3 regions of the Saccharopolyspora sp. NPDC002686 genome follow, and region 2 is predicted to be linked to each of the others. Evidence: riboswitches for the same ligand, from Rfam matches in the RefSeq annotation. Region 2 holds a riboswitch; each other region holds the start of a gene.

Region 1 (8,234 bases), on a different contig from region 2:
CCGAGCACCCCGACAGTCTCCAGGTGCCGCCAGGACTCGCCGATCTCGGCCGTCACCGCCGCGTCCGGCAGCAGCGCCGAGCGCATGCCCAGGCCCAGCCAGTACATCGGGAAGACCTGCGCGATCCACTGCACCCACTCCGGGAACACGGTGATCGGGAAGAAGATCCCGGAGATCACGATCAGCCCGATCATCGGCAGCAGGATCAGCGCCATGCTGGTCGGCGAGTTCAGCAGCGAACCGAAGGTCGCCCCGAGCGGGATGGTCGCGACCAGACCCAGCACCGTCACCCCGAGCACGCCCGCCCACGAACCGAAGCCGAGCTCGAAGCCCTCGAACATCACCAGGGACGGGATCAGCAGGATCGCCATGCTGACCAAGGTCATGCCGCTGACCAGCACGATCTTGCCGATCAGGTAGCCCATCATGCCGTGCGGCACGGCTTTGGCGCGCAGCAGCGTGCCGTCCTCGCGTTCGGTGACCATCAGCTGCCCCATGCTGACCAGCCCGCCGAACGCGATGGTCATGCCGAGCACGCCGGGCACGCTGCTCGCCCCGACCGAGACGACGTTGAGCTCCGAATCGCGTTGGTTGAACAGCACCACGAGCAGGACCAGGGTCGGCAGCAGGTAGCTCATCAGGTCCTGCCGGTTGGCCAAGGTCTGGCGGAACTCGATCCACCCGCGCTGCAAGCCGAGGCGCACCACGTTGGCGTTCACCGCTTCACCCCCGCGTTCGCGAACTGCAGCGCAGCGGTCTCGCTGCGCCCGGACTCGTGCGCGTGCACCAGTGCCATGTAGGTGTCCTCCAAGGTCGCCCGGCGCACTTCGAGGTCGGTGACGGCTTCGCCGTGCTGCGCGAGCAGTTCGCGGACGAAGCCGGTCGCGTCCGCGGCGGAGTGCACGTACCGCTGGCCGTCGACGGACCACTTGATCTCGGAATCGGAGGCGACCTGCCGGGAGAGCTGGTCGGCGGAGCCGTCGGCGACGATGCGGCCGCCGGCCAGGATCAGGATCCGGTCGGCCAGCTTCTCCACCTCGTCCAGGTCGTGCGTGGTGAGCAGGACGGTGGTGTCCTCGTCGGCGAGCTGGTGCACCAGGTCGTGGAATTCGCGCCGGGCTTGCGGGTCGAAGCCGACCGTCGGCTCGTCCAGGAACAGCAGTTCCGGGCGGCCGACGATGCCGATCGCCACGTCCAGCCGGCGCCGCTGCCCGCCGGAGAGCTGCCGGATGCGCTTGTCCGCGTGCTCGGTCAGGCCGACCGCGTCGACGAGCTCGTCGGCGTTCCACGGTTCGCGGAAGGGCGTGTAGTAGCTGCTCAGGTGCGACAGCAGTTCGCGCACCTTCCACTTGCCGTGGTCGCGCCAGGACTGGAGCACGACGCCGAGCCGCGCCCGCCAGCGCTCGTCGCCGTGCGCCGGGTCGGTGTCGAGGACTCGGACGTCGCCGCCCGACCGCATCCGGAAGCCCTCCAGGATCTCGATGGTGGTGCTCTTGCCCGCTCCGTTGGGCCCCAGGATCGCCAGGACTTCACCGCGACGCGCGGTGAAGTCGACGCCCTTGAGCACGTCCGTCGTCCCGTAGCTCATCCGCAGGTCGCGGACGTCGAGCACGGGTGGCGATATGTGATCGCTAGCAGCCGTCATCTCCCCAGTACTTTCTGTCGTTCCTATCCGTCGAGATGTAGTACATATACTACATCCTGTTGGGTCGGCTGATCGCGTGTGGCGTGGATCTCACCGCGCTGTAGATCGACTTCAGGGGCCGTGGCCGGTGGCCGGATGCTGAACGGCCCTTGCCAACGGGGGTCTGGTCGATAGCCTTGGCAGTGCTGGTGGTTCGCCCGCTTCCGGTGACCCGGGAGGGGGCGAGGCAAGAGGGAACCCGGTGCGAATCCGGGACTGCCCCGCAGCGGTGAGCGGGAACGACCGCCGTCATCGAGCACTGGACTTCGACGTCTGGGAAGCGACGGCCAGTAGGAGCCTCCGAGTTCGGAGAACGCCCGCGAGTCCGAAGACCTGCCACCGGTGCGCCCGCCGACCGGTGGGCGCGGTCCGAGGTCTCGCGGGAGGACCTGGCCGACGAGCGGCTGCTGCCTGCCCGCTGGTCCACGCCCGCACGACCTCGGCACCCCTGATGTCGAGCTCGCGAGGTGAGGACTTGACCGGCAAGATCGGATCGACCGTACTCGGGTACCCCCGGATCGGCCCGCGGCGAGAGCTGAAGCGGGCCCTGGAGAGCTGCTGGGCGGGCCGTTCCAGCGAGGCGGAACTGCGCGAAACCGCCCGGAACCTGCGCATCGACACCTGGCGCCGGCTGCGCGACGCAGGTCTGGACTCGGTGCCCGGCAACACTTTTTCCTACTACGACCAGGTCCTCGACACCGCCGTCACCTTCGGCGCGGTGCCGAAGCGCTACGCGGAACTCGGGCTCGGATCGCTGGGCACCTACTTCGCGATGGCGCGCGGTGCGGACGCGGTGCCGCCGCTGGAGATGACCAAGTGGTTCGACACCAACTACCACTACCTGGTCCCGGAAATCGGTCCGGGCACGACGTTCTCGCTGGCCGACCGCACGCCCGTCGAGCAGTACCGCGAGGCGCTGGAGGCCGGGGTGACCACGCGCCCGGTGCTGGTCGGGCCGCTGACGTTCCTGCTGCTGGCCAAGTCAACCGCGGGGGAGTCCTTCCGGCCGCTGGACAAGCTGCCCGAGCTCCTCGGGGCCTACGCGGAACTGCTGCGCGAGCTGCACCGCGCCGGGGTCGAGTGGGTGCAGCTCGACGAGCCCGCGTTCGCCGCTGATCGCACGCCCGACCAGCTTCAGGCGCTGGGTGACGCCTACCGGCAGCTGGGCGGGTTGTCGGCGCGGCCGAAGTTGTTGGTAGCGGGGTACTTCGGCGACTTCACCGAGGCCCTGCGAGTGCTGGCGGGCACTCCGGTCGAAGCGCTCGGCGCGGACCTGGTGACCGATCCGTCCACTGTGGATTCGCTGTCCGGGGTGCCGGGGCTGCGGGACAAGACGCTGGTGGCCGGGCTCGTCGACGGGCGCAACATCTGGCGCACCGACCTCGACCGCGCGCTCACCACGGCGGCCACCCTGCTCGGCCTGGCCGGTGAGGTCGCCGTGAGCACCTCGTGCTCGCTGCTGCACGTGCCCTACGACGTCGAGGTCGAGGACATCGATCCGCAGGTCAAGTCCTGGCTGGCCTTCGCCGAGCAGAAGGTGCACGAGGTCGTCGTCCTCGGGCGTGCGCTGCGGGACGGTCGGGACGCCGTGGTCGCCGAGCTCTCCGCGGCCCGCGAAGCCATCGCCGACCGGGCGGGTGCCACGCGCGTGCGAAACAACCGCGTCCGCGCGCGGCTGGAGTCGCTGCGGCCGGAGCACTCGCAGCGCGGCGACTACCAGGAGCGGCGGGCGGCGCAGCAGAAGTCCTTGCAGCTGCCGCCGTTGCCGACCACGACGATCGGTTCGTTCCCGCAGACCACCGACGTTCGCAAGGCGCGCGCGGCGTTCCAGCGCGGGCGCATCGACCGGGCCAGCTACCAGCAGCGGATGCGCGACGAGATCAAGCGCGTGATCGAACTGCAGGAATCGATCGGCCTCGACGTGCTGGTGCACGGCGAACCCGAGCGCAACGACATGGTGCAGTACTTCGCCGAGCACCTGGACGGGTTCATCAGCACCGCCAACGGTTGGGTGCAGTCCTACGGATCCCGGTGCGTGCGGCCGCCGATCCTCTACGGCGACGTGCACCGGCCGGAGCCGATGACCGTCGAGTGGGCGACCTACGCGCAGAAGCTCACGGCGAAACCGGTCAAGGGCATGCTCACCGGGCCGGTCACCATCCTGGCCTGGTCGTTCGTCCGCGACGACCAGCCGCTGGCCGACACCGCCGCGCAGGTCGCGATGGCCATCCGCGACGAGGTCCAGGACCTGGAAGCGGCCGGGATCCGGGTGATCCAGGTGGACGAGCCGGCGCTGCGCGAACTCCTCCCGCTGCGCGCGGCCCAGCGCGCGGCGTACCTGGAGTGGGCGGTGTCGGCGTTCCGCCTGGCCACCTCGGGCGTCAGCGACTCCACCCAGATCCACACGCACCTGTGCTACTCGGAGTTCGGCGACGTGATCGACGCGATCGTGGCGCTGGACGCCGACGTGACCAGCATCGAAGCGGCCCGCTCGCGGATGGAGGTGCTCGACGACCTCAACGCGGTCGGCTTCGGTCGCGGCGTCGGACCGGGCGTGTACGACATCCACTCGCCGCGGGTGCCGGACGCGGCGGAGGTGACCGACCTGCTCCGGGCGGCCCTGCGCGCGGTCCCGGCGGACCGCCTGTGGGTGAACCCGGACTGCGGCCTGAAGACCCGCGGCTACGCGGAGGTCGAGCCGGCCCTGGAGAACCTGGTCAGCGCAGCGGAAGCGGTCCGCCGCGACCTGCCCTGACCACGGGGGTTGCGGGCGGTGCCGAACCCCCACCACTCACGGCACCGCCCGCGACACCCCTGTTGTGATCCAGTTCACCGGAAAAGGGTGACATGGTGTTGTCGCGGACAGCTGCGACTGTCGGCGCATGACGATCACTGACGAGGACTGCCTCGCCGAGACCTCCGCGTTCAACGAGCAGTTCGAGACCGCCCGTCCGTCGCGTGGCGAAGTGCCGGATGCGACCGCACTGGAACTGCTGCGGCGCAACCGGCTGGGCGGCGATGCCCCACCGGTGAGGCTGCCGCAGGGGCAGGACCGCGTCGTGGCGGGCGGGGTGCCGGTCCGGGCCTTCGTGCCGGACCACGTCGACGGCGTTTACCTGCACATCCACGGCGGTGGCTGGGCAATCGGCGCTGCGGGAGGGCAGGACGAGAAGCTGTGGCGGCTGGCGGAGCAGGCTCGGCTGGCGGTGGTGAGCGTGGAATACCGGCTGGCACCGGAGCACCCGTTCCCGGCCGGGCCCGACGACTGCGAAGCGGTTGCCCGGTGGCTGGTGGACCACGCCGCGGCCGAGTTCGGCACCCGACGGCTGCTGATCGGCGGCGAATCGGCCGGCGCCCACCTGAGCGTCCTGACGCTGCTGCGCCTCCGCGACCGGCACGGCATCACCGGCGCGTACCGGGCGGCCCAGTTGACCTTCGGCCCGTACGACCTGTCGATGACACCGAGCCAGCGGCTATTCGGGTCCAGGCAACTGCTGAGCAACACCGACTCGCTGCGGCGCAGCTACGAACGCTTCACGCCGGGGATGGGAGCGGAGGACCGCCGCGACCCGGAGGTCTCGCCGCTGTACGCAGACCTGGCCGGGTTGCCGCCGGCCCGAATCGTCGTCGGCACCGAAGATCCGCTGCTGGACGACTCGCTCTTCCTGGCAGCGCGGTGGCAGGCGGCGGGGGCACCCGTGCAGCTCGGCGTCGTCGTCGGCGCGATGCACGGCTTCACCCTGTTCCCGTTGACCATCACCGAGCGGGAACAGCAGCGCGAGCAGGACTTCTTGGCCGGCGCGTGACGGTAGCGTCGACCGCGTGAACCGGACTGCTCGGCTCTACGCACTGGTGGAAGAGTTGCGCGCGGTGGCCCCGCGGACGCTGACGGTCGCGGCGCTCGCCGCGCGGTTCGAGGTCAGCACCCGCACTGTGCAGCGCGATCTCCAGACGTTGATGGACACCGGTGTCCCGGTGCGCACCACACCAGGACGAGGCGGGGGCTGGTCGATCGACCCGGCGATGACCCTTCCCCCGATCCGCTTCACCGCAGACGAGGCCTCGGCATTGGTCGCCGCGCTCGCGGTGTCCGACGCCTCAGCTCCTTTCGCAGGCGCGGCCCGCACGGCATCGCAGAAGATCGCGGCTTCGATGACCGGACCCGCCTCGGTCGCGGCGCAGGGGCTCGCCGCGCGGATCGTCGCACTGCCGGCCCGGACCGAGGGGGCGGTCCGGGCCGCGGTGGAACAAGCCCTCGCCAGCGGCACGGTGTTGCTGTTGTCCTACACCGATGAGGCGGGGCGGGAGAGCGACCGCGAAGTGGAGCCCGCCGGACTGCTCACCGCCAACGGCAGGTGGTACCTCATCGCCTGGTGCCGCGCGCGGAAGGCCGGCCGAGGTTTCCGGCTGGACCGGATCACAGCAGCGGTCCCGACCGACGAGCAGGCGCCGTCCCACGACCTGGCCGACCTCTTGAACGGCTCGGCTGCCGCCGGTGCGGTGCGGCCCGCCGCGCTGGTCTCGCTCGCCCCTCCGCGGTGAGAGCAGGAGGCCGTGCCGTGAGGTTGAGCTGGGCAGATGTGCTTGCAGTTGACTTCCTGCCGGGGCAAGTAAGACTGGTGGTGTGGTCAAGACGCTGCACCCGCAGAACTACGCCGACGTCTACCACGTCGGCGACTACTTCCGGCAGGGCAATGCCGTGCTGATGGACCTGACTGCCCTGACGAACACCGAGGCGATACAGCTGATCGACTTCGCGGCGGGCATGGTCGTCGCGCGGGACGGAAACATGGAGCGCGTCGCACCGAAGGTCTTCCTCCTCAGCCACGACAAGGAGCGCTCCTGAGCCGTGCTCGGCCAGGAGCTCACCCGGGTGGGGTGCGTTCCGCAGCTGTTGTGGCCTCGATCGACATCGTCCTTGTCGGTAAATCGATGCGCCGGCGTCACGAGTGGAATTGTTTTCGCGATTCTTTCGGGTTCATTCGAATGGAGATAATCTGTTCGGCTGTAATTCATGCGCGGAGGCTGACCGGGGGTATTCGGGCAAGTTCTCAGTATGTCTCAATCTGACCTGATTGGACGGTCTGAGCTGGGATGATGATGGTTTCGTGGGATCTTGGTGGTGCGCATTTCGGGGACATCACTTCATCGCATGAGGTGAGTGCGTCGAGTTCGAGTTGCAGTGCTTTGCGGCGCTGGCGATACAGTATTCGATGCGAGATCGGTGGAGTATTTCGAGCTGATTCCCCGGTCTGAATTGATCGGCGCGAAGTTCGTTGCCGCAGATCCAGTTCTCATGGAAGGAAGTGTCCTGATGCGCACTGCGAAGCGCGTGCTGACCGTCATCTCGGTGAGCGTCCCGCTGCTGTTGGGAGCGACGGCCACGGCGATGGCCGGCGACGATCCCGGCGGCTCTCCGACGCAGCAGCAGAACCAGGACGAGATCCAGGTGAGCAAGCCGACGAACAACAACGTCTCGCCGTCGGTCGTGGTGCAGCAGGGCAATGGTGACCACACCGCCAACACCGGGCCGACGCAGACCAACAACGCCGACCAGGCCCAGGCCGGTGACTGGGAGGACAACACCCAGGCCCAGGCGGTCGGTCCCGACGGCTATCCGGTCCAGGTGCAGAACCAGGACGAAGTCCAGGTGAGCAAGCCGACGAACAACAACAACTCGCCCTCGGTCGTGGTGCAGCAGGGCGATGGCAGCCACACCGCCAACACCGGCCCGACGCAGACCAACAACGCCAACCAGGACCAGGACGGCGACTGGGACGGCAACGCGCAGGTCCAGGAGGTCGCGCCGCACTGACTGCGCATCGACCAACGCTCGGCCGGGGTGTCCCGGCCGAGCGTTCGGCGTCGGGGGTGGAAAACCGGTTGATCTCCCGGTCGAATCGCGTAGGGTTCACGGCTGCGCTCTTTCCGAAACAGCTTCTGGGGGAACGATGAGCGACAGCACGGCGGTCGATCCATCCAATGTGGACCAGCTGCGCGCGTGGGACGGGAACCAGGGCGAATTCTGGACTTCCCGCGCCGACCGCTTCAATGAAGGCGTCGCGGGCTACCAGGACAGGTTCCTCGACGCCGCGGAGATCGACCGCGCCTCGACGGTGCTGGACATCGGCTGCGGCAGCGGGCAGACGACCCGGGACGCGGCGCGGCGTGCGGTCGACGGTTCGGTGCTGGGCGTGGACCTGTCTTCGAGCATGATCGAGCTGGCCCGTCGGCTGGCCGCGCGCGACGAGCTGTCCAACGTGGCGTTCGAGCAGGTCGACGCGCAGGTGCACGACTTCCCGGAGCAGCACTTCGACGTCGCGATCAGCCGACACGGGGTGATGTTCTTCGGCGATCCGCTCGCGGCGTTCCGCAACATCGCGCGGGCGGTGCGTCCCGGCGGCCGCCTGGCCCTGCTGACCTGGCAGCCGGTGGAGCGGATCGAGTGGATGATCGCGTTCCGCACGCTGCTGGCCGCCGGACGGGAGCTGCCGCTGCCACCGTCGACCGGGCCGAGCCCGTTCTCGCTGAGCGACCCGGACGCGGTCCG
Region 2 (15,771 bases):
CGTTCGCCGATCTCGGACTGCCCACCCGGCTGGTGCGCGCGCTGGCCGACAACGGGATGGCCGAGGCCTTCCCGATCCAGGCCGCCACCATCCCCGACGCGCTGACCGGCCGCGACGTGCTCGGACGCGGCCAGACCGGTTCCGGCAAGACGCTGGCGTTCGGCCTGCCGCTGCTGGCGATGCAGCAGGGCAGCGCCCGCCCGATGCACCCGCGCGGCCTGGTGCTGGTCCCGACCCGCGAACTGGCCACCCAGGTGACCGATTCGCTGAAGCCGCTGGCCAAGGCCCTCGGGCTCTACGTCCGCGAGGTCGTCGGCGGCACCTCGTTCAACCGCCAGGTCGACACGCTGCGCCGCGGCGTGGACGTGCTGGTCGCGACGCCGGGACGACTCGCCGACCACGTCCGCCAGGGCACCTGCGTGCTGTCCGAAGTGGAGCGGACCGCGCTCGACGAGGCCGACCAGATGGCCGACATGGGCTTCCTGCCGCAGGTCCGCGAGCTGCTCGACCTGGTCCCGGCGGACGGCCAGCGGCTGCTGTTCTCCGCCACCCTGGACGGTGACGTCGACAAGCTCGTCGACCGGTACATGACCGACCCGGTGGTGCACTCGCTGGCGCCGCCCGCGGCCAGCGTCGACAGCATGGAGCACCACCAGTTCCTGGTGTCGACGACGGACAAGCAGGCCGTGCTCGCGCGCATCGCGGCTCGCGAGGGCCGCACGATCATGTTCGTGCGCACCAAGCACCACGCCGACCGCCAGGCCAAGAAGCTGCGCGCGGCCGGGATCCCCGCCGGTGCCCTGCACGGCGGCAAGGCGCAGAACGCCCGGACCCGCATCCTCGACGAGTTCCGCAGCGGTGAGACGACGACGCTGGTGGCGACCAACGTCGCGGCCCGCGGCATCCACGTCGACGACGTGAGCCTGGTCGTCCACGTCGAGCCCCCGGCCGATCCCAAGGACTACCTGCACCGCGCCGGGCGGACGGCGCGCGCGGGCGCGACGGGCACGGTGGTCACCCTGGTCACCGACGACCAGCGGGACGCCTTCCGCACCATGGCCAACCAGGCCGGTGTCAAGGCCAAGACGACGTCGGTGCGCCCGGAGGACGCTGAGCTGGTCCGCGTCACCGGTGCCCGCGAGCCCAGCGGTGTCTCGCTCGCCGCGCCGAAGCAGCCGCGCGAAACCCCGCGCAACCGCGGTCCGAAGCGCGGCGACGCCCCGCGGAACAACAAGCGCCGCGACGAGCCCCAGGGCAACCGGCGTCGGCGCCCGTCGGACGACGGGCGGCGCGCGGAGGGCGGCGACCGGCGTGGACAGGGCCAGGCCCGGCGCGGCGGCAATCGCGGTGGAGCCCGCCGGGCGTGACGGGGTCCCGCCCCGACCGACCTGGACGATGGGTGGCACGTCGACGATCCGCACGAGGAGGAATCCAGTGAGCCGGAGGCTGGACAACGCGAGCGAGGAGTTCCTGGAGTTCTGGCGGGAACGACACTTGTGCACGTTGACGACGGTGCGCGCCGACGGCACACCGCACGTCGTCCCGGTCGGGGTGACCCTCGACGTCGAGACGGCGACCGCGCGGGTGATCTCCTCCGGCACCTCGCACAAGGCTCGCCAGATCCGGGCGGCCGGTCCGGACGGGGCGAAGGTCGCGGTCTGCCAGGTCGACGGGCGGCGCTGGTCCACCCTGGAGGGGGTCGCCGTGGTGCGCGACGACCCCGCAGCGGTGGCCGACGCCGAGCGCCGGTACGAGCAGCGCTACAAGAAGCCCCGCGAGAACCCGGCGCGCGTGGTGATCGAGATCTCCGTGACGAAGGTCCTCGGCAACGCCTGACCACGACGTGGTGAGGTGGTGCGGTGAACGTTCAGCAGGAGAAGCCGGAGCTGGTCCACGTCGTCGGCATCGGAGCGGACGGTGCAGCAGGTCTGTCCCCGACCGCGCGGTCCATTGTGGACTCCGCCGAGGTGCTGTTCGGCAGTTCGCGCCAGCTCGACCTGGTCCCCGGAGCGACCGGCCGGCGGGTGGCCTGGCCCAGTCCGCTGCTGCCGGCGCTGCCCGGCCTGCTCGCCGAGCACGCCGACCGGTCGATCTGCGTGCTGGCCAGCGGCGATCCGATGTTCTACGGAATCGGCGCGACCCTGGTGAAGCTGCTGGGCCCGGACCGGGTTCGGATCGTCGCGCACCCGTCGTCGCTGTCGCTGGCGTGCGCGCGGATGGGCTGGCCGGTGCAGGAGACCGCGGTCGTGAGCCTGGTCGGCAGGCCGGTGGAACTGCTGCACCCCCGCGTCCAGCCGGGAAACCGGCTGCTGGTCCTCAGCTCCGACGGCACCACCCCGCGCGACGTCGCGGCGCTGCTGCGCGAGCGCGGGTACGGGCCGAGCAGCATGACCGTGCTGTCCGATCTCGGCGGCGAGGACGAGCAGCGGATCACTTCCACCGCTGATGGCTGGGAAGAATCGTCGGTGGGTCCGCTGAACGTGATCGCGATCGAGTGCCGCCCGGCTCCCGATGCGCGGGTTCTGCCTACCACGCCCGGACTTCCGGACGACGCGTTCGAGCACGACGGGCAGATCACCAAGCGCGAAGTACGGGCGGTCACGCTCGCGCGGCTGGCTCCGACCCCGGGCCAGCTGTTGTGGGACGTCGGTGCGGGCGCCGGTAGCATCGCGATCGAGTGGATGCGCAGTGATCCGTCCTGCCGCGCGGTCGCCGTCGAGCACCGCGACGACCGGGCGCAGCGCATCACCGCGAACGCGGCAGCGCTGGGCGTTCCCGGGCTCCAGGTGGTGACCGGAGCTGTGCCGCGCGCGCTGGACGGCCTGGACGGCCTGGACGAACCCGACGCGATCTTCGTCGGCGGCGGCGGAACCGCACCGGGCGTTCTGGAGGCGTGCTGGGCCGCGTTGCGTCCGGGCGGACGCCTGGTGGTCAACGCGGTCACGTTGGAATTGGAGGCGTTGGTGGCCGACTGGTACCGCCGCGTCGGCGGTGAACTGGTCCGGATCTCGGTGGAGCGGGCGGCGCCGATCGGCGGGTTCACCGGCTGGCGGCCGTCGATGCCGGTGACTCAGTGGGTGGTGAGCAAGCGATGACAGTTCGTTTCGTGGGTGCCGGTCCCGGTGCTGCGGACCTGATCACCGTGCGGGGCCGCGATGTGATCGCGTCGTCGCCGGTGTGCCTGTACGCGGGCAGCCTGGTGCCGGACGAACTGCTGGAGCACTGCCCCGCCGACGCCAAGCTGGTGGACACGGCCAAGCTGACCTTGGACGACATCCTCGCCGAGATGTCGGCCGCGCACGAGGCCGGACTCGACGTGGCGCGCCTGCACTCCGGGGATCCGTCGGTGTTCAGCGCCGTCGCCGAGCAGATGCGCCGCCTCGACGCCGCCGGCATCCCGTACGAGGTCGTGCCGGGCGTGCCTGCGTTCGCCGCTGCGGCGGCCGCGCTGAACCGGGAGTTCACCGTGCCCGGGGTCGGGCAGACCGTGGTGCTGACCCGGACTTCGGCCCGCGCGACGCCGATGCCGGAGCACGAGGACCTGGCCACGCTCGGCCAGAGCCGAGCGACGATGGTGCTGCACCTCGCGGTCAACCGCATCGAGGAACTGGTCGAGGAGCTCGTGCCCAACTACGGTGCCGATTGTCCGGTCGCCGTCGTGGCCAACGCGAGCCGACCGGACGAAATCGTCCTGCGCGCAACGCTTTCCGACATCGCCGGGCACGTCCGAGCGGCGGGCATCACCCGGACCGCCGTCGTCGTGGTCGGCGAAGTCCTGACGGCCTCGGAGTTCCCCGACAGCCACCTCTACTCCCCGAACCGCTGCCGGGACTGACCCGTCGCGCAGCACGCACGCATCGTTCAACCGATGTTGTGACCCGCCGGTGTGTCGGTGCACGACACACCGACCTGTGGACGACTTCCCGCAAATTCAATGAAATCGGACATCTGATTTCCATTGAATTTGCGTCGGGGTCGGAGCGCGCCGGGCTAGGCCCCGGCTCGGCCGACGATGGTTCCGGCTCTGTCGATGACGACTACGTCCACGGAGATCGGGGCTCCTCGGAGGGTTTCGAGGCAGAAGCTGCGGGCCCGGGCGGCGATGAGGTCGCCGAGCGGGAGGTTCGCCTCGGTGCAGAGCTGGAGTGCTTCGAGGGCCGTGTTGGCGCCGGTGATCCTGGTGGTCAGGTCCGCGGTGCCGCCCGCGTCCCGGACGATTTCGGCGAGCAGGGCGAAGTTGACCTGTGAGCGCTTGGAGTGCAGGTCCAGGTGGCCGTCGGCGAGCTTGGAGATCTTGCCGATGCCACCGGCGACGGTGAGGCGCGGAACCGGGTGCCGCCGCAGGTACTTCAGCACCGCACCGGCGAAGTCGCCCATGTCCAGCAGCGCCTCGTCGGGCAGGTCGTAGAGCTGGGTGGCGACCTTCTCCGAGGTGCTGCCGGTGCATCCGGCGACGTGCTCGAGACCTGCCGCGCGCGCCACGTCGACCCCGCGGCGGATGCTGTCGATCCACGCCGAGCACGAGTACGGCACGACAACGCCCGTCGTGCCCAGGATGGACAGCCCGCCGAGGATGCCCAACCGCGGGTTCCAGGTGCGCCGGGCCAGTTCCTCGCCTCCGTCGACGGACACCTCGACGACGACGTCCCCGCTGCCGCCGTGCTCCGCGGCCACGCGCGCGACGACCTCGCTCATCAGCTGCCGCGGCACGGGGTTGATCGCCGGTTCGCCGACCGGCAGCGGCAGCCCCGGCTTGGTGATGGTTCCGACGCCCTGACCAGCGCGGAAGACCACGCCCGCACCCGGTTCCGCATGCCGGACCGTCACCGACACGAGCGCGCCGTGGGTCACGTCGGGATCATCGCCGGCGTCCTTGACCACGCCTGCCGTCGCGAACCCGTCGCCCAGCCGTTCCCGGGCGAGCGCGAAGGCCGGGCGGTGCCCCTTCGGCAGCAGGATCTCCACCGGATCCGGAAAATCCCCGGTCAGCAGGGCCGTGTAGGCGGCGGCCGTGGACGCCGTGGCGCAGGCGCCGGTCGTCCAGCCGTACCGGAGGCCCGATCCCTCCGTTCGTCCACTCATACCGGGAGAATGCTCCTCATGCGGTTCTCAACGGGGTGGGTCGGATGACCCGCGTGCTCATCCTCGGCGGCACCGGCGACGCCCGGAAGCTCGCCGAACGGCTCGTCGAGCGGTCCGGTCTGCACGTCACATCCTCCCTGGCCGGCCGGGTCCGCGAGCCGCAGCTCCCGCCCGGCGAGGTGCGGGTGGGCGGGTTCGGCGGTCCGGACGGGCTGGCCGACTGGATCCGGAACGAGCAGGTCAGCGCGGTCATCGACGCCACCCACCCGTTCGCCCGGACGATGACCGGCAACGCCGTGGCGGCGGCCCGGAGCGCGGGCTGCCCGCTGCTGGTCCTGCGCCGCCCCGCCTGGCAGCCGGAGGCCGGTGACGACTGGCGATCGGTGCCCTCGATGACCGCGGCCGCCGCGCTGCTGCCGGAACTGGGCGAACGGATCTTCCTGACCACCGGCAGGCAGGGGCTGGCCCACTTCGCCGAGCTCGACCTCCAGTTCCTGGTGCGCACCGTCGATCCGCCCGAACCACCGCTGCCCCCGCGCACGACCGTGCTGCTCGCGCGCGGGCCGTTCACCGTCGACGACGAGCTCGCGCTGCTGCGGGAGCACCGCATCGATGCGCTGGTCAGCAAGAACAGCGGCGGTTCGATGACGAGCGCGAAGCTCGTCGCGGCCCGCGAGCTCGGGCTGCCGGTGGTGATGGTGCAGCGACCGCCCCGGCCCGACGCGCCGTCGACCGGGACGGTCGAGCAGGCCGTGGCCTGGCTCGACGAGGTGCTGCGCGGTCACGCCGGGTAGCGCCTCGGGGTGAACACGACGTCCTCGCCGTTGGCACCGCTGGCGATCCGCGTGGTCGACGAGCCGATCAGCAGCAGGCACCGCATGTCCACATCGGACTGGTCGAGGTCGGCGAGGCGCACCACCTTGATGCTCTCCTCCGCGCCACCGATGTCCCGCCCGATGACCACCGGCACGTCCGGCGAGCGGTGCTCCAGGACCGCGTCCCGCGCGGCCGCGACCTGCCAGGTCCGGCTGCGCGACGCGGGGTTGTAGATCGCCATCACCAGGTCGGCCGCTGCGGCGGCGCGCAGGCGCTCGACGATCACCTCCCACGGCTTGAGCCGGTCGGACAGCGACAGCACGCAGAAGTCGTGCCCCAGCGGTGCGCCGACGCGGCTGGCCACGGCCTGCGCCGCGGTCATCCCGGGCAGCACCCGCACGGGCACGTCCGCGCGCTCGGCCGCGACCTCCAGCACCGCGCTGGCCATGGCGAACACGCCCGGATCCCCGGACGAGACCACCGCGACCTTCGACCCGCGCCGAGCGAGCTCCAGCGCGAACTCCGCCCGCTCCGACTCGACGCGGTTGTCGGACGCGTGCTTGCGCTGGCGGGGATTGTCCGGAACCCGCGCGAGGTACGGCGCGTACCCGACCAGCTCGTCGGCCTCGGCGAGCGCCGCCTGAACCTCCGGCGTCACCCACTCGCGCCCACCAGGTCCGAGCCCCACCACGACGACCTCGCCCTGACCTGCGGTTTCAGCAGCCGTGACGGTTTCCCGCGAAACCGGAACACCGCTGTTCGCCGGGCCGGGGAGCAGCGCCAGCGAGAAGTACGGGACCGTTTCGGGGTCGACGTCGGCCAGGCGTTGGTAGCGCTGGCGATCCGTGGTCGCGCGCTCGACGTACCACGCCTCGTCCAGGCGGCCCGCCTTCTCGAACGCCTCCCGGACGCCTTCGAAGGTGCGGCCCAGCTTGAGGACCGCCGCAGCGTCGGTCCGGGCGAGCCGCTCGGCGAGGACGTCCGGCGGGAGGGTGCCCGGCAGGACCGCGAAGGTCTCGTCGCGTTCGGCCAGCGGCCGGCCCAGGGTCGCCGAGGCACCGCTGATGGAGGTGATGCCCGGGATCACCTCGGCGCGGAAGCGACCCGAAAGCCGCTTGTGCATGTGCATGTAGGAGCCGTAGAAGAGCGGGTCGCCCTCGGCGAGCAGGACCACGTCCCGCCCGGCGTCGAGGTGCGCGGCGAGCCGGTCCGCGCAGTCGGCGTAGAACTCGTCGATGGCGCCCTGGTAGCCGCCCGGGTGGTCGGTGGTCTCCGTGGTCACCGGGTAGACCAGCGCTTCTTCGACCTGGCCTGCCCGCAGGTACGGTTCGGCGATCGACCGCGCGACGCTCCGGCCGTGGCGAGCGCTGTGGTAGGCGATCACCTCGGCCTGCTCGATCAGCCGGGCGGCCTTGACCGTCACCAGTTCCGGGTCGCCGGGACCGAGGCCCACGCCGTAGAGCGTGCCCTTGCCGTTGCTGCTCACTCTTCCTCGCTCGCGATCGCGTTGATGGCGGCCACCGCCATGGCGCTGCCGCCCCGGCGGCCGCGCACCACCAGGTGCTCCAGACCGCTCGGGTGCGCTGCCAGCGCGTCCTTGGATTCCGCCGCGCCGATGAACCCGACCGGCAGGCCCAGCACCGCGGCGGGCGCGTCGGCACCGTCCTCGATCATCTCCAGCAGCCGGAACAGCGCGGTCGGCGCGTTGCCGATCGCGACCACGGATCCGCCCAGCTGATCGCGCCACAGCTCCAGGGCCGCCGCGCTGCGGGTCGTGCCCAGCTCGCGGGCCAGGTCCGGAACCCGCTCGTCGGACAGCGTGCAGATCACCGGGTTGTCGGCCGGCAGGCGCCGCCGGGTCACACCCGCAGCCACCATCGCGGCGTCGCACAGGATCGGCGCACCGCCGTGCAGCGCCGCACGCGCGTCGGCCACCACGTCCGGCGAGAACGCGATGTCCTCGACCAGGTCGACCATGCCGCAGGCGTGGATCATCCGCACCGCGACGCCGGCCACGTCCGGCGGCAAGCCGTCCAGCCGGGCTTCCGAGCGGATCGTGGCGAAGGAGCGGCGGTAGATCTCCGCACCTTCCCGGACGTATTCGGGCACCCCGCGGTAGCGGGAGCTGTTCTCGTTCACACTTTCCTCCGTGCCGCGCCGAGCGCGGCGGATACCTGGTCGACATCGGCTTCGGAAGTCCACGTCGCCCCGTCGAGTCCGACCTCGTAGCCGGTTCCGGTGGCCAGCACTTCCACGACGCGTCCCGGCGGACGGCCGCAGCGCCGCTCGCACCCCGACCAGTGCACCGGCAGGTCACCGAGCGAGGCCCCTCGCCGGGCGTCTTCCCGGACGTCGGCCAGCGCCTTCGCGCACCCGGGCCGACCAGCGCACGTGGTCACCCCGACCCCGGCCGAAGCGGGGTCGGTGAGCAGGCCGCGCGCACCGAGTTCCGACGCCCACCGACCGGCTTCGACCGGTCGCATGCCGGGCAGGACCGCGGTCCGCCAAGGCGTCAGGCGCAGTTCGCCCGCGGCGTCGGATGCGGCGGTGATGATATCCACCTGGTCCCGCGCCAGACGGCCCAGTGGTGCGCCCGCCACGACGGAAACCGTTCCGTCGCGCCGAATCACGCGCCCGACCTGCGCATGCGTGGTCGGCGCCGGGGGCGTCGGCTCGGCTGGTGCGACCTCGGCGCCCAGCCGTTCAGCGATCCGTCGCGCCCCGCCGTCGAGTTCGGCCAATCGCCATGCCGAACAGCCCTGCGCCGCCTTCTCCGCGAGGAATGCTTCGGCGGCGGCGATGGCGGCTCCAGCGGCTCGCCGCGGGGTCGTTCGAACACCGGAATCCACCCCGGCGAGCAGCAGCACAACGGTGTCCGCGGACACCGCTCGCAGCGCGACGTCGGCGCCGAGCGAGCTGACGTCGCCGCTGCCGTCGTCGACCGCGAACAGGAAACGTCCGGGCAGTTCGGCCAGCTCCGGGGTCGCGCACAGCGCCGCGTCGAGTTCGGCCGCCACCGCTCGCACGTCCACCAGCTCGCGCCCCTCCGCCGAGGGCGAGCCGATGATGTTGCGGACCCGCTCGTGGGTGTCCGACGGCAGCAACCCCGCTTCGCGCAACCGCGCGGCGAGCTCCTGCGCCGCTCCGGCCGGCAGGCCGCGGACCTGCAGGTTCGCCCGCGAGGTCAGCTCCAGCCCGCCGTCCCCCAACGCCGCGACCTCGGCCAGCGCGCGAACCTGGGACGGGCTCAGCGCGCCGCCGGGGACGCGGATCCGGGCCAGTCCGCCGTCGGCGGCCTCGTGCACCCGCAACGCGCCAGGACACGCATCCCGTTCAGCTCTTCGCACCACGCGGCAGATACTACGGACCCGGGTAGTTGCGGACGCAAACCAAACGCGGTGCGACGCGCGTCATGCTCGCGAACCTTGACGTAGGATCACCCCGTTGCGGAAAGTGGTCCGCAGCATCATGCGGCGATGTGCGGAGGAAGCCGGTGCGAATCCGGCGCGGTCCCGCCACTGTCACCGGGGAGCGAACTCCACGATGCCACTGTCCTAACAGGACGGGAAGGCGGAGCGAGCGCTGATCCGGGAGCCAGGAGACTCCGGTCGCCGCTGGACCTGCCGACCGGGGCGAGGAACCCCGAGAGAGGTGCCGTCATGCGCCGCGCAAGCGCGCCCTGGCCCAGCGTCGCCGTTCGCCGAGCCGAGGAGCGCCCCGCATGATCCTGCTTCTGTCCACTTCGGACACAGACCTGCTCAGCGCCCGCGCCGCCGACGCCGACTTCCGGCTCGGCAACCCCGCCCGGCTGGGCGTGGACGACCTGCCGCCGCTGCTGGAGGACGTCGAGCTGGTCGTGGTGCGGCTGCTCGGCGGCCGCCGGGCCTGGGAAGAAGGTCTGGACGCGCTGCTGGCGGGACCGCGCCCGGTGGTCGTGCTCGGCGGCGAGCAGGCCCCGGACGCCGAGCTGATGGAGTGCTCGACGGTGCCGGCCGGGGTGTGCGCCGAAGCGCACCGCTACCTCGCCCACGGCGGCCCGGACAACCTCGCCCAGCTGCACCGATTCCTCTCCGACACGGTCCTGCTCACCGGCCACGGCTTCGAACCGCCTGCCGAAACGCCGTCCTGGGGCGTGCTCGAGCGGACCCCGCAGCGCACCGAAGGCCCGACCGTCGCGGTGCTCTACTACCGAGCGCACCACATGGCGGGCAACACCGCGTTCGCCCACGCGCTGTGCGAGGCGATCGAGGACGCAGGCGGTCAAGCCCTGCCGCTGTTCTGCGCCTCGCTGCGCGCACCCGACCCGGAACTGCTGGAACAGCTGGGCAAGGCGGACGCGCTGGTCGTCACCGTGCTCGCCGCCGGGGGCACCAAGCCCGCCACCGCTTCGGCCGGTGGCGACGACGAGGCGTGGGACGTCGGCGCGCTCGCCGAACTCGACATCCCGATCCTGCAAGGCCTGTGCCTGACCAGCAGCCGCGCCGCGTGGGAGGACAACGACGAAGGCCTGTCCCCGCTGGACATGGCCACCCAGGTGGCGGTGCCCGAGTTCGACGGCCGCCTGATCACGGTTCCGTTCTCGTTCAAGGAGAACGACGCCGAAGGCCTGCCGGTCTACGTCGCCGATCCCGAGCGCGCGGCCCGCGTCGCGGGCATCGCGGTCCGCCACGCCGCGCTGCGGCACATCCCGCCGCAGGACAAGCGGCTGGCGCTGATGCTGTCGGCCTACCCCACCAAGCACTCCCGGATCGGCAACGCGGTCGGCCTGGACACCCCGGTCAGCGCGGTCCGCCTGCTGCGGGAGCTGCGCGACCAGGGCTACGACATCGGCCCGGCCGACGGTCCCGACGCGCTGCCCGGCGTCGCCGAGCAGGACGGCGACGCGCTGATCCACGCGCTGATCGCCGCTGGCGGCCAGGACCGCGACTGGCTGTCCGAGGAGCAGTTGAGCGGCAACCCGGTCCGCATCCCCGCGCGCCGGTACGCGGAGTGGTTCGCGACGCTGCCCGAGGACCTGCGCGGCGAGATCGAGCAGCACTGGGGAGCGCCGCCCGGCGAGCTGTTCGTCGACCGGTCCCAGGACCCGGACGGCGAGATCGTGCTCGCCGCCGTCCGCGCGGGCAACGTCGTGCTGATGGTGCAGCCGCCGCGCGGTTTCGGGGAGAACCCGATCGCGATCTACCACGACCCGGACCTGCCGCCGAGCCACCACTACCTGGCCGCCTACCGCTGGCTGATCGACGAGTTCGGCGCGCACGCGATGGTGCACCTGGGCAAGCACGGCAACCTCGAGTGGCTGCCCGGCAAGACCGCGGGCATGTCCGCCTCCTGCTCCCCCGACGCGGCGCTGGCCGACCTGCCGCTGATCTACCCGTTCCTGGTCAACGACCCCGGCGAGGGCACGCAGGCCAAGCGCCGCGTGCACGCCACCCTCGTCGACCACCTGGTGCCGCCGATGGCGCGCGCGGAGAGCTACGGCGACATCGCGCGGCTGGAGCAGCTGCTCGACGAGCACGCCAACATCTCCGCGATGGACCCGGCGAAGCTGCCCGCGATCCGCAGCCAGATCTGGACGCTGATGCAGGCCGCCAAGCTCGACCACGACCTGGGGCTGGACGAACGGCCGCACGACGCCGAGTTCGACGACATGCTGCTGCACGTCGACGGCTGGCTGTGCGAGGTCAAGGACGCCCAGATCCGCGACGGCCTGCACGTGCTCGGCGACGCCCCGACCGGCGAAGCCCGGGTCAACCTCGTGCTCGCGATGCTGCGGGCCCGCCAGATGTGGAGCGGGCAGAGCGCCGCGCTGCCCGGTCTGCGCGAAGCGCTCGGGCTCTCCGAGGACGGCAGCGAGGCGCGCGAGCACGTCGACGACGTCGAAACCCGCGCGCACGCCCTGGTCCAGGGCATGGAGGACCGCGGCTGGAAAACCGCTGCGGCAGCCGAGGTTTGCCGCGAGGTCCTCGGCGAGACCAACGACGCCGTCGTGCAGGTGCTGGAGTTCGCCGCGAACGAGGTGGTGCCGCGGCTCGCGGCGACGACCGACGAGATGACCGCGACGCTGCACGCCCTCGAAGGCGGCTACGTGCCCGCGGGCCCCAGCGGATCGCCGCTGCGCGGACTGGTCAACGTGCTGCCCACCGGACGCAACTTCTACTCGGTCGACCCCAAGGCGGTGCCGAGCCGGCTCGCGTGGGAAACCGGTTGGGCCATCGCGGAATCCCTGCTCGACCGCTACCGCGCCGACACCGGCGAGTGGCCGCGCTCGGTCGGCCTGTCGGTGTGGGGCACCAGCGCGATGCGCACCTCCGGCGACGACATCGCCGAGGTGCTGGCGCTGCTCGGCGTCCGGCCGACCTGGGACGAGGCGTCGCGCCGCGTCAACGGGCTGGAGGTGATCCCGCTCGAGGAGCTGGGCCGCCCGCGCATCGACGTCACGGTCCGGATCAGCGGGTTCTTCCGGGACGCCTTCCCGCACGTGGTCGCCCTGCTCGACGACGCGGTGCGCCTGGTCGCGGCCCTCGACGAGCCGGCCGAGCAGAACTTCGTGCGCGAGCACGCGCAGGCCGATCTCGCCGAGCACGGCGACGAACGCCGCGCCACCATGCGGATCTTCGGCTCCAAGCCGGGTGCGTACGGCGCCGGGATCCTGCCGCTCATCGACAGCCGGAACTGGCGCGACGACGCCGACCTGGCCGAGGTGTACGCGGTGTGGGGCGGTTTCGCCTACGGGCGCGAGCTGGACGGCGAACCGGCGCGCGTCGACATGGAGAGCGCGTACAAGCGGATCTCGGTGGCGGCGAAGAACACCGACACCCGCGAGCACGACATCGCCGACTCCGACGACTACTTCCAGTACCACGGCGGCATGATCGCCACGGTGCGCGCGCTGACCGGCAAGGCACCGGCGGCCTACATCGGCGACAGCACCCGCCCGGACTCGATCCGCACCCGGTCGCTGACCGAGGAGACCTCGCGGGTCTTCCGGGCCCGCGTGGTGAACCCCCGCTGGCTGGCCGCGATGCGCCGGCACGGCTACAAGGGCGCTTTCGAGCTCGCGGCCACTGTGGACTACTTGTTCGGCTACGACGCGACGACCGGTGTCGTGGCGGACTGGATGTACGAGAAGCTCGCCGAGACCTACGTGCTGGACGAGCAGAACCAGCAGTTCCTCAGCGAGTCCAACCCGTGGGCGCTGCACGGCATCACCGAGCGGCTGCTGGAAGCGGCCAACCGCGAGATGTGGCAGGAACCGAACCCCGACACCCTGCAGGCCCTCCAAGAGGTCTACCTGCAGGCCGAGGGCGACCTGGAAGACGGCCCCCAGCACTGAATCCCGCGCGCTGCACGACACCTCAGGGCGTCGTGCAGCGCGCGATCTTTCCCCTCCACGCTCCTGCCTCCCGGAAGTTGCCGAACGGCTGTCCGCGCACGAGGAAGTTCCGGCTCCAGTCGATTCTGCGTCCTCCGGCGTTGCCACCACTGCTCCGTAAGTCTACGCTTACGGTTCGTGGACACTTACCGAATCTCGGATGCCGCGTGGAACGCGTTCGGGGATCCGAGTCGGCGCGCGATCATCGAGTGCCTGGCCGAGCGGCCGCAGTCGGTCCGCGAACTCGCCGATGGGCTGCCGATCAGCCGACCAGCGGTCTCCCAGCACCTCAAGGCCCTCAAAGGCGCAGGGCTGGTCACCGACCGCCCCGCCGGCACGAAGCGCATCTACCAACTCGACCCGACAGCCGTGGGCGCGTTGCGCGATCAGCTCGACGCCTTCTGGAGCCGTGCGCTGGCCGCCTACGAGGACGCCGTCGAACAGCCCGAAGGAGATTGAGCGATGTCCGAGGCAGCGAGCACGGTGGTCCGCAAGGAAGTCGTCGTGAACGCCCCGATCGAACGAGCTTTCACCGTCTTCACCGAGCGGTTCGGCGACTTCAAGCCACCCGAGCACAACCTGCTCCAGGCCGAGATCACCGAGACGGTGTTCGAACCCCACGTCGGCGGCCACATCTTCGACCGCGGGGCCGACGGCAGCGAGTGCCGCTGGGCCCGAATACTCGCCTACGAGCCCCCGCACCGCGTCGTCTTCAGCTGGGACATCAGCCCCCGATGGCAGATCGAACCCGACCACGAGCGCACGAGCGAGGTCGAGGTCCGCTTCATCGCCGAAGCTGCGCAGCGCACGCGCGTGGAACTCGAACACCGCAAGCTCGATCGCCACGGACCTGGCTGGCAAGCCGTCAGCGATGGCGTGGGAGGCGAGGGCGGCTGGCCGATGTACCTCGCTCGCTACGCCCAGCTGCTGCCCGGGGACCGCTGATGGCGGCATCGGGCACTACCAGCGACGCGATGCCACCACCCCGGGAACCCCTGCAACGCAAGAGCGATGCGCTCGAACTCCTGCGCTCGGAGACCACCGCGTGGCTGGCCACGGGCGATGCCGACGGCCCGCACCTCGTCCCGCTCCTGTTCCACCACGACGGCGAGGTGCTCACCTTCGCGACCTCCGCGAACAGCCGCACGGTGACCAACGTGGCCGCCACCGCACGAGCACGGGCAGCCATCGGCCAGCACTACGACGTGGTCATGGTCGACGGCACGATGGAGATCATCGAGCCCGACGCGATCGATCCGGCCATCGCCGACCCGTTCGCCGCACTGCTGCGCGGCGGTCCTGACCCGCGGCGCACACCCGGATTCGTCTACCTCCAGCTCACCCCGACTCGGTTGCAAGCATGGCGCTCCTTCGCCGAGCTCAGCGGCAGGACCCTGATGCAGTCCGGCCAGTGGCTGGTCTGACCGCAAGGCGATCCACTCCCAGGCACCGGCACCGGAACGGCGGAGAAGCGAAGGCTCGCGCCGAGCCGTCGAACACGCGGCAGTCGACGAGCGAGAACTACCGGCGCGATTCGGGGGCCAGGTCGGCGACCGGGCCGATGACGATGGTCGCCGGCGGCTTGATCTCGGCTTCGCGGATCGCCTCGGCGGCCTCGCCCAGCGTCGTGCGAAGTGTCTTCTGGTTGCGCGTGGTGCCTTCCTGCACCACCGCGACCGGGGTCTTCGGGTCGCGGCCGTGCTCCACCAGAACCGCCGCGAACTCCGCGATCCGCTTGACGCCCATCATCAGCACGATGGTCCCGCGCAGCCGTCCCAGCGACGGCCAGTCCACAAGGGACTGCTCGTCGTGCGGTCCGACGTGTCCGGACACGACCACGACCTCGTGCGCGACACCGCGGTGCGTCACCGGCACGTCCGCCGCGGACGGAGCCGCGAAAGCACTGGTGATCCCGGGAACCGCCGTCACCGCGACACCGGCCTCGGCGCACGCCAGCAGCTCCTCGAAGCCGCGCCCGAACAGGTAGGGGTCGCCGCCCTTGAGCCGCACCACGAACTTCCCGGCCTTGGCGTGCTCGATCAGCAGCGAGTTGATGACGTCCTGGTTCGCCGCCCGCCCGTACGGGATCTTCGAAGCGTCGACCACTTCCACGTGCGGACCGAGCTCTTCGAGCAGCTCGCGCGGCGCCAGCCGGTCGGTGATCACCACGTCCGCGCGCCCCAGCAGCTGACGCCCGCGCACCGTGATCAGGTCCGGATCGCCCGGCCCGCCACCGACCAGGGCCACCCCCGGCGACGGCGGCTCGGAGCGCTCGTCGACCACGCCGGTCCGCAACGCCTCGACGAGCGCGTCGCGAACGGCGGCCGAACGCCAGTGCTCGCCGCCGGACAGCACGCCGAGCAGCAGCCCGCCGTGCTGCGCCACCGCCGGTGTCACTGCCGTGCCCTGCGAGGCGTCGTCGGCGCGCACGCAGAAGATCCGGTTCTGCTCGGCCTCGGCCGCGACCGCCGCATTCACCTCGGTTCCGGTCGCGCACGCCA
Region 3 (7,660 bases), on a different contig from region 2:
GCTCTGAAACCCCGGAGTCGCGAGGTCACCGAGGGAATGGAGAGGGCCGCGGCGCGCGGGATGCTGCGCGCGGTCGGCATGCAGGACGACGACTTCGCCAAGCCGCAGATCGGGGTGGCGTCCTCCTGGAACGAGATCACCCCGTGCAACCTGTCCCTGCAGCGGCTCGGGCGTGCGGCCAAGGACGGGGTGCACGCGGCCGGCGGATTCCCGATGGAGTTCGGCACCATCTCGGTGTCCGACGGCATTTCGATGGGGCACGTCGGCATGCACTACTCCCTGGTGTCCCGGGAGATCATCGCCGATTCGGTCGAGACCGTGGTGGAGGCCGAGCGGCTGGACGGCACGGTGCTGCTCGCGGGCTGCGACAAGAGCCTGCCGGGGATGCTGATGGCGGCAGCCCGGCTCGACCTCGCCTCGGTGTTCGTCTACGCCGGCTCCATCCTGCCCGGTCGGGTGGACGACCGGGAGGTGACGATCATCGATGCTTTCGAGGCGGTCGGGGCTTGCGCCCGAGGCCTGATCTCCCGGGCCGAGGTGGACCGCATCGAGCGGGCCATCTGCCCGGGTGAAGGCGCGTGCGGTGGGATGTACACCGCGAACACCATGGCGTGCGCGGCTGAAGCGCTGGGCATGTCGATGCCGGGTTCGGCGAGCCCGCCTTCGGTGGACCGGCGCCGTGATGCGAGCGCGCGGGCTGCCGGGCGCGCGGTGATCGGCATGCTGGAGAACGGGCTGACGGCCCGGCGGATCCTGACCAAGCAGGCCTTCGAGAACGCGATCGCGGTGGTGATGGCCTTCGGCGGCTCGACCAATGCCGTGCTGCACCTGCTCGCGATCGCCCGAGAAGCCGGCGTCGACCTGGCGCTGGACGACTTCGACAGGATCGGTGACCGGGTGCCGCACCTCGCGGACGTCAAGCCGTTCGGTCGGTACGTGATGTCCGCGGTCGACCGCATCGGTGGTGTTCCGGTGGTGATGAAGGCACTGCTGGACGCGGGACTGCTGAACGGGGACTGCCTGACGGTGACCGGGCGGACGGTCGCGGAGAACCTGGCCGAGCTGCAGCCCCCGGGGCTGGACGGCGAGGTGCTGCACCAGATGTCGAACCCGATCCACCCGACCGGCGGGCTGACGATCCTCCGCGGTTCGCTGGCCCCCGATGGCGCGGTGGTGAAGAGCGCAGGGTTCGACTCCGAGCGGTTCGACGGGACGGCGCGGGTCTTCGACGGTGAGCAGGGCGCGATGGACGCGGTCGAGGACGGCTCGCTCAAGCCCGGTGACGTGGTCGTCATCCGGTACGAGGGGCCGCGCGGAGGTCCTGGGATGCGGGAGATGCTCGCGGTGACCGGTGCGATCAAGGGAGCCGGTCTCGGCAAGGACGTCCTGCTGGTGACCGATGGCAGGTTCTCCGGCGGTACGACGGGGTTGTGCATCGGGCACGTGGCGCCGGAAGCCACCGACGGCGGACCGATCGCGCTGGTGCAGGACGGCGATCCGATCAGACTCGATCTCGCTGCCCGCACCCTGGACCTGCTGGTGGACGAGGCGGAGCTCCGGCGGCGGCGCGAGCGCTGGACGCCACCGGAACCCCGCTTCCGCCACGGCGTTCTCGGCAAGTACGCGAAGCTGGTCGGCTCCGCGGCCGAAGGCGCGGTGTGCGGTTGAACCGGCTGCAGCAGGTCAGTCCCAGGAGAGGGATGCCCCGGACTGGTACTCGATGACCCGGGTCTCGAAGAAGTTCTTCTCCTTCTTCAGGTCCATCGCCTCCGACATCCACGGGAACGGGTTCTCCGCCTCCGGGAACACCGGCTCCAGGCCGAGCTGGTCGCACCGGCGGTTGGTGATGAAGTGCATGTACTGGGCGCACAGATCGGCGTTGATGCCCAGGATGCCGCGGGGCATGGTGTCCCGGCCGTAGGCGATCTCGAGCTCGCAGGCCTCGGTGAGCATCTGGCGGACCTCGGCCTGGAACTCCGGGGTCCACAGGTGCGGGTTCTCCAGCTTGATCTGGTTGATGCAGTCGATGCCGAAGTTCAGGTGGATCGACTCGTCGCGCAGGATGTACTGGTACTGCTCGGCGATGCCGACCATCTTGTTCCGCCGGCCCAGCGCCAGGATCTGCGCGAAACCGGTGTAGAACCACATGCCTTCGAAGATGACGTAGAACGCGACCAGGTCGCGCAGGAAGGCCTGGTCGGCCTCGGTGGTGCCGGTCGCGAAGTCCGGGTCCTCCAGGCTCTGGGTGTACTGCAGCGCCCAGGCGTCCTTGTCGGAGATCGACGGGATCTCCCGGTACATGTTGAACAGCTCGCCCTCGTCGAGGCCGAGGCTCTCGCAGATGTACTGGAAGGTGTGCGTGTGCACGGCTTCCTCGAAGGCCTGGCGCAGCAGGTACTGGCGGCATTCGGGGTTGGTGATGTGCCGGTAGACCGCGAGCACGATGTTGTTGGCGACCAGGGATTCCGCGGTGGCGAAGAACCCGAGGTTGCGCTTGAGCATCAGCCGTTCGTCGTCGCTGAGCCCGTCGGTGGACTTCCACAGCGCGATGTCGGCCTGCATCGAGATCTCGGTGGGCATCCAGTGGTTGTTGCAGCCGGCGAGGTACTTCTCCCACGCCCAGCCGTACTTCAGCGGCAGCAGCTGGTTGACGTCGGCGCGGGCGTTGATCATCGCCTTCTCGCTGACGTCGACGCGCCCGCCGGAGCGGTCGATCTCGCCGAGACCGGCGGAGGTGGAGGGGGACTGCAGGGAGGTCATGCTGTGGTGCTCCAGGGGTTTTCGTTCGTGCAGTGCGGTCCGCGCGCCCCGGGTCCCCGCAATTTCAATGGAAATCGGGGGTGCGATTTCCATTGAAATTGCGGGTGGGACCCGGGGTGGGGCGTCACTGGCAGGCTTCGCAGTCCGGGTCCTCGATGGAGCAGGCGGCTCCGGTCGAGGTGGTGGGGACCGTGGTCGGGACGGCGTTGAGCTTGCCGTCGGTGCCGCGCAGGGTGCTCTTCTCCACGTGGGTCGCGCTGGTGGAGCGCAGGTAGTACGTGGTCTTGAGGCCCTTGCGCCAGGCCAGCCGGTACAGCTCGTCGAGCTTGCGGCCGCTGGGGGCGGCGACGTAGAGGTTCAGCGACTGGGCCTGGTCGATCCACTTCTGCCGGCGCGCGGCGGCGTCGACCAGCCAGTGCGGCTCGATCTCGAACGCGGTGGCGTAGAGCTCCTTGAGCTCCTGCGGGATCCGGTCGATCGGCAGCAGGCTGCCGTCGTGGAACTTCAGGTCGGCGACCATCGCCTCGTCCCACAGGCCGGCGCGCTTGAGGTCGGCGACCAGGTGCGGGTTGACCACGGTGAAGTCGCCGGACATGTTCGCCTTGACGTACAGGTTCCGGTAGACCGGCTCGATCGACTGGTTGACGCCGCAGATGTTGGCGATCGTCGCGGTCGGCGCGATGGCCATCACGTTGGAGTTGCGCATCCCGTCGCGGACCACGCGTTCCCGCAGCTCCGCCCAGTCCATCGTGGACGAGCGGTCCAGGTCGACGTCACCGCCGCGGGCTTCGGCGAGCAGTTCCAGCGAGTCGATGGGCAGCACGCCCTTGCTCCACAGCGAGCCGTCGAAGGTCTCGTAGCGGCCGCGCTCGGCGGCCAGCCTGCTGGAGGCGCTGATCGCGTGGTAGCTGATCAGCTCCATGCTGCGGTCCGCGAACTCCACTGCTTCCGGCGTCGACGGCGCGATGCGCTGCACGAACAGCGCGTCGGCGAAGCCCATCAGCCCCAGCCCGATCGGCCGGTGCCGCATGTTGGACCGGCGGGCCTCCGGGATCGTGTAGAAGTTGATGTCGATGACGTTGTCCAGCATCCGGACCGCGGTGCGGGTGGTGCGCTCCAGGCGCTCGGCGTCGATCCCGCCGGCCGTGACGTGGTGGGCCAGGTTGATCGAGCCGAGGTTGCACACCGCGACCTCGTCGACGCTGGTGTTCAGGGTGATCTCGGTGCACAGGTTCGAGGAGTGCACCACGCCCGAGTGCTGCTGCGGCGAACGCAGGTTGCACGGGTCCTTGAAGGTGATCCACGGGTGGCCGGTCTCGAACAGCATGGTCAGCATCCGCCGCCACAGCTCGACCGCGCGGACCCGCTTGAACACCGCGATCTCGCCGCGGTCGGCGGCCTGCTCGTAGGCGCGGTAGCGCTCGGCGAACGCCGTGCCGTAGAGGTCGTGCAGGTCCGGGGTCTCGTCGGGGGAGAACAGCGTCCACTGCTCGTCGGCCTCGACGCGGCGCAGGAACTCGTCGGGCACCCAGTTCGCGGTGTTCATGTCGTGGGTGCGGCGCCGGTCGTCACCGGTGTTCTTGCGCAGGTCGAGGAATTCCTCGACGTCGATGTGCCAGGTCTCCAGGTAGGCGCAGACCGCGCCCTTGCGCTTGCCGCCCTGGTTGACCGCCACCGCGGTGTCGTTGGCGATCTTCAGGAACGGCACCACGCCCTGCGACTTGCCGTTGGTGCCCTTGATGTGCGCGCCGATGCCGCGCACCGGCGTCCAGTCGTTGCCGAGGCCGCCGGCGTACTTCGACAGCAGCGCGTTGTTGCTGATCGAGTGGAAGATGCCGGACAGGTCGTCGTCCACCGTGGTGAGGAAGCACGAGGACAGCTGGGGACGGGTGGTGCCTGCGTTGAACAGCGTCGGCGTCGAGCACATGAAGTCGAACGACGACAGCAGCTGGTAGAACTCGATCGCGCGGGCTTCGCGGTCGTCCTCGCGCAGCGCCAGGCCCATCGCGACCCGCATGAAGAAGGCCTGCGGCAGCTCGAAGCGCACACCGCCCTCGTGCAGGAAGTACCGGTCGTAGAGGGTCTGCAGACCCAGGAAGCCGAACTCCAGGTCGCGCTCGGGCTCCAGCGCGCTGCCCAGCCGGTCCAGGTCGAAGTCCGCCAGCTCCGGGTCCAGCTGTTCGAGCGCCACCCCCCGGCGCACGTACTCGGCGAAGTGCTCGGCGTAGTCCGAGTCCGGCTCCGCGCCGAGGAACTCCAGCGCTTCGCGGCGCATCCGGTTCAGCAGCAGGCGGGCGGTGACCTGCGAGTAGTTCGGTTCGGTCTCGATCAGGGTGCGGGCAGCCATGATCTGGGCCAGCGAGAGCTCGTCGTCGCTGATCCCCGCGTAGCCGGTGCGCCGCACTTCGTCGAGCACTGCTTCCGCGGACACGCCGGACAATCCGGCGCAGGCCTGGTGGACCGCGGTCGACACCTCGGTCCAGTCGTTGAGTGTGGCCGTCACTGGCTCTCTCCCCTCGCGAGCTCTGCGGACCTCGAGCGCGCGCGAGAAGACCAGGGCGGCAGGCGCCGCCGATCGTCCACGCGAACCCGCCCTCGAGGCCCCGGACAGCACGCCTTGTCGCGTGCACCGGTGGCAGGTCTTCGGACTCACGGGCGGCCTACTGGTCGTGGCTTCCCAGGCGTTGGCCCAGTGCTCTACCCGTCGCCCGGGATGGGCGGTCGGGTCACGACGGTCGTTCCCGTTCACCGCTGCGGGGCAGTCCCGGATTCGCACCGGGTTCCCTCTTGCCTCACCAGATCGCTCTGGCGAACCACCAGCGATCGACACACTACATGTTGGGTTTGTGGCTGATGTGAACGGGCAGATATCGGCGTGTTGTGCTCCCCGGTCGGGTGGCAGAGACTGGCGACCGGAGCCTGCCGAAAGGGGTTGCCCGTGGACGAGGCGCAGCTGCGGTCGTTGTTGGAGGAGCTGACCGCGGCGGAGAAGGCCCGGCTGCTGACCGGTGCCGGCTTCTGGACGCTGCATCCTATGCCGAAGGTCGGACTGCGCTTGATGGTGCTCTCCGACGGCCCGAACGGGGTGCGCGGAACGGAGTGGGACGAGCGCGACACGTCGCTGCTGCTGCCGGTCGCGTCCGCGCTGGGGGCCACTTGGGACCGGGCGGCGGCGCGGACCGCGGGCGAGCTGTTCGGCGACGAGGCGCGGCGGCGCGGTGTGCACGTGGTGCTCGCGCCGACGGTGAACGTGCACCGGAGTCCGTTCGGCGGCAGGCACTTCGAGAACTTCTCCGAGGATCCGCTGCTGATCGGGGAGCTCGGCGCGGAGGTCGTCTCGGGCGTCCAGTCGCGCGGGGTGGCGGCGACGGCGAAGCACTTCGTCGCCAACGACACCGAGACCGAACGGCTCAGCTACGACGCGGTGGTCGACGAGCGGACGTTGCGCGAGGTCTACCTGAAACCGTTCGAGCGGATCGTGTCGAAGGCCGGTCCGTGGGTGGTGATGGCGGCCTACAACTCGGTCAACGGGCAGACGATGACGGAGAACTCGCCGCTGGTCAACGACGTGCTCAAGGGCGAGTGGGGGTGGGACGGCGTGGTGGTGTCGGACTGGTTCGCCACCCGCTCGCTGCGCGGTGCCGCGCTGGGCGGGTTGGACCTGGCGATGCCGGGGCCGAAGAGCCCGTGGGCCGACGGGAAGCTCGCGAAGGCAGTGCAGCAGGGCGAAGTTCCGGCCGAGGTGCTCGACGACAAGGTCCTGCGGTTGCTCCGGTTGGCTTCCCGCGTCGGGGCTTTCGAGGATTCCGAGCCAGGTGGCGGCGCGCCGCCGGAGGAAGCCCGGCCGATCGTCCGCGATCTCGCGACCCGCGGATTCGTGCTGCTGCGCAACGAACCCGTCGGTGGGGCGCCGGTGCTGCCGATCGACCCGAAGGTGTCCAAAGTGGCCGTGATCGGGGAGAACGCGACGATTCCCGCCGTGCAGGGCGGAGGTTCGTCGCACGTCAGCCCGCCGCACGTGGTGACGCCGCTGGCCGGGCTGCGGGCTGCGCTGCCGGACGCGCAGGTGGTCTACCAGCGCGGGGTTCGGCACCGGCGGTTGCTGGACGTGCTCGCGCCGGACGAGGTGGCCGATCCGGACGGGGGAGGTGCCGGGATCCGCGTCGATTTCCTCGGCGCGGACGGGGAAGTGCTCGGCAGCGAGCTCCGCGGCACCGATCGGCTGCTGTGGATGTCCGGCCTGCCGCACGGGGCGAAGTCGTTGCGGTTGCGGGCGAAGGTGAGCGCAGAACTCGGCGAGCACGTGTTCGGGGTGAGCGGCACCGGGCACTTCCGGGCCGAGGTCTCGGGCCGCGAGGTGCTGGCGGCGGACGTGGCGCGCACGTCGGGTGTCGACGACCCGCTGGCGGACATGCTGGAACCGCCGGAGCAGCGGTTCAACGTCGTGCTGGTGGATTCGGACCTGGACGCGTCGGGGCGGATGGCGTTGACCGTGGAGTTCACCCCGGAGAGCACCGAGGGCCTGGTGTCGGTCGGGCTCGGCCACCGGGCGCGGGAGTGGGACGACGCGAGCGAGCTCGCCGCGGCGCTCGCAGTCGCCCGGGATGCTGATGTCGCGGTGGTGGTGGTCGGCACGAACGACGAGGTCGAGACCGAGGGGCGGGACCGGAGCTCGCTGGATCTGCCGGGCGTGCAGGACGAACTGGTCCGCGAGGTGCTGGCGGTGAACCCGAACACCGTGGTGGTGGTCAACGCCGGAGCGCCGGTGCTGATGCCGTGGAGCGGGGAGGTCCCGGCGGTGCTGTGGACGTGGTTCGGCAGCCAGGAGTACGGCGACGCGCTCGCGGACGTCCTGCTGGGGCAGGCGGAACCAGGTGGCCGGTTGCCGACGACCTTCCCG

What was found. Region 2 has a riboswitch for cobalamin ahead of cobN (cobaltochelatase subunit CobN). Riboswitches for the same ligand answer to the same signal wherever they lie in the genome.
Region 1: another riboswitch for cobalamin. It lies ahead of metE (5-methyltetrahydropteroyltriglutamate--homocysteine S-methyltransferase); the one in region 2 lies ahead of cobN (cobaltochelatase subunit CobN).
Region 3: another riboswitch for cobalamin. It lies ahead of ABTZ89_RS31445 (ribonucleoside-diphosphate reductase subunit alpha); the one in region 2 lies ahead of cobN (cobaltochelatase subunit CobN).

What each region holds. Positions count from the first base shown of each region.
Region 1 covers NZ_JBEOVY010000020.1:402-8,635, forward strand. Annotated here, with positions in the region: gene ABTZ89_RS04580 (ABC transporter permease) at 1-719, opposite strand, end outside; gene ABTZ89_RS04585 (ABC transporter ATP-binding protein) at 716-1,645, opposite strand; cobalamin riboswitch at 1,818-2,039, shown strand; gene metE (5-methyltetrahydropteroyltriglutamate--homocysteine S-methyltransferase) at 2,160-4,439, shown strand; gene ABTZ89_RS04595 (alpha/beta hydrolase fold domain-containing protein) at 4,567-5,490, shown strand; gene ABTZ89_RS04600 (helix-turn-helix transcriptional regulator) at 5,507-6,226, shown strand; gene sepF (cell division protein SepF) at 6,309-6,530, shown strand; gene ABTZ89_RS04610 (hypothetical protein) at 6,999-7,499, shown strand; gene ABTZ89_RS04615 (class I SAM-dependent methyltransferase) at 7,636-8,234, shown strand, end outside.
Region 2 covers NZ_JBEOVY010000021.1:8,827-24,597, reverse strand. Annotated here, with positions in the region: gene ABTZ89_RS04930 (DEAD/DEAH box helicase) at 1-1,367, shown strand, start outside; gene ABTZ89_RS04925 (pyridoxamine 5'-phosphate oxidase family protein) at 1,435-1,836, shown strand; gene cbiE (precorrin-6y C5,15-methyltransferase (decarboxylating) subunit CbiE) at 1,860-3,095, shown strand; gene cobM (precorrin-4 C(11)-methyltransferase) at 3,092-3,835, shown strand; gene ABTZ89_RS04910 (cobalt-precorrin-5B (C(1))-methyltransferase) at 3,991-5,082, opposite strand; gene ABTZ89_RS04905 (cobalt-precorrin-6A reductase) at 5,127-5,876, shown strand; gene ABTZ89_RS04900 (precorrin-2 C(20)-methyltransferase) at 5,864-7,384, opposite strand; gene ABTZ89_RS04895 (precorrin-8X methylmutase) at 7,381-8,007, opposite strand; gene ABTZ89_RS04890 (ferredoxin-like domain-containing protein) at 8,034-9,248, opposite strand; cobalamin riboswitch at 9,382-9,503, shown strand; gene cobN (cobaltochelatase subunit CobN) at 9,620-13,231, shown strand; gene ABTZ89_RS04880 (ArsR/SmtB family transcription factor) at 13,409-13,729, shown strand; gene ABTZ89_RS04875 (SRPBCC family protein) at 13,733-14,215, shown strand; gene ABTZ89_RS04870 (pyridoxamine 5'-phosphate oxidase family protein) at 14,215-14,694, shown strand; gene cobA (uroporphyrinogen-III C-methyltransferase) at 14,792-15,771, opposite strand, start outside.
Region 3 covers NZ_JBEOVY010000336.1:257-7,916, forward strand. Annotated here, with positions in the region: gene ilvD (dihydroxy-acid dehydratase) at 1-1,668, shown strand, start outside; gene ABTZ89_RS31440 (ribonucleotide-diphosphate reductase subunit beta) at 1,684-2,853, opposite strand; partial or broken gene ABTZ89_RS31445 (ribonucleoside-diphosphate reductase subunit alpha) at 2,885-5,395, opposite strand; cobalamin riboswitch at 5,378-5,593, opposite strand; gene ABTZ89_RS31450 (glycoside hydrolase family 3 protein) at 5,699-7,660, shown strand, end outside.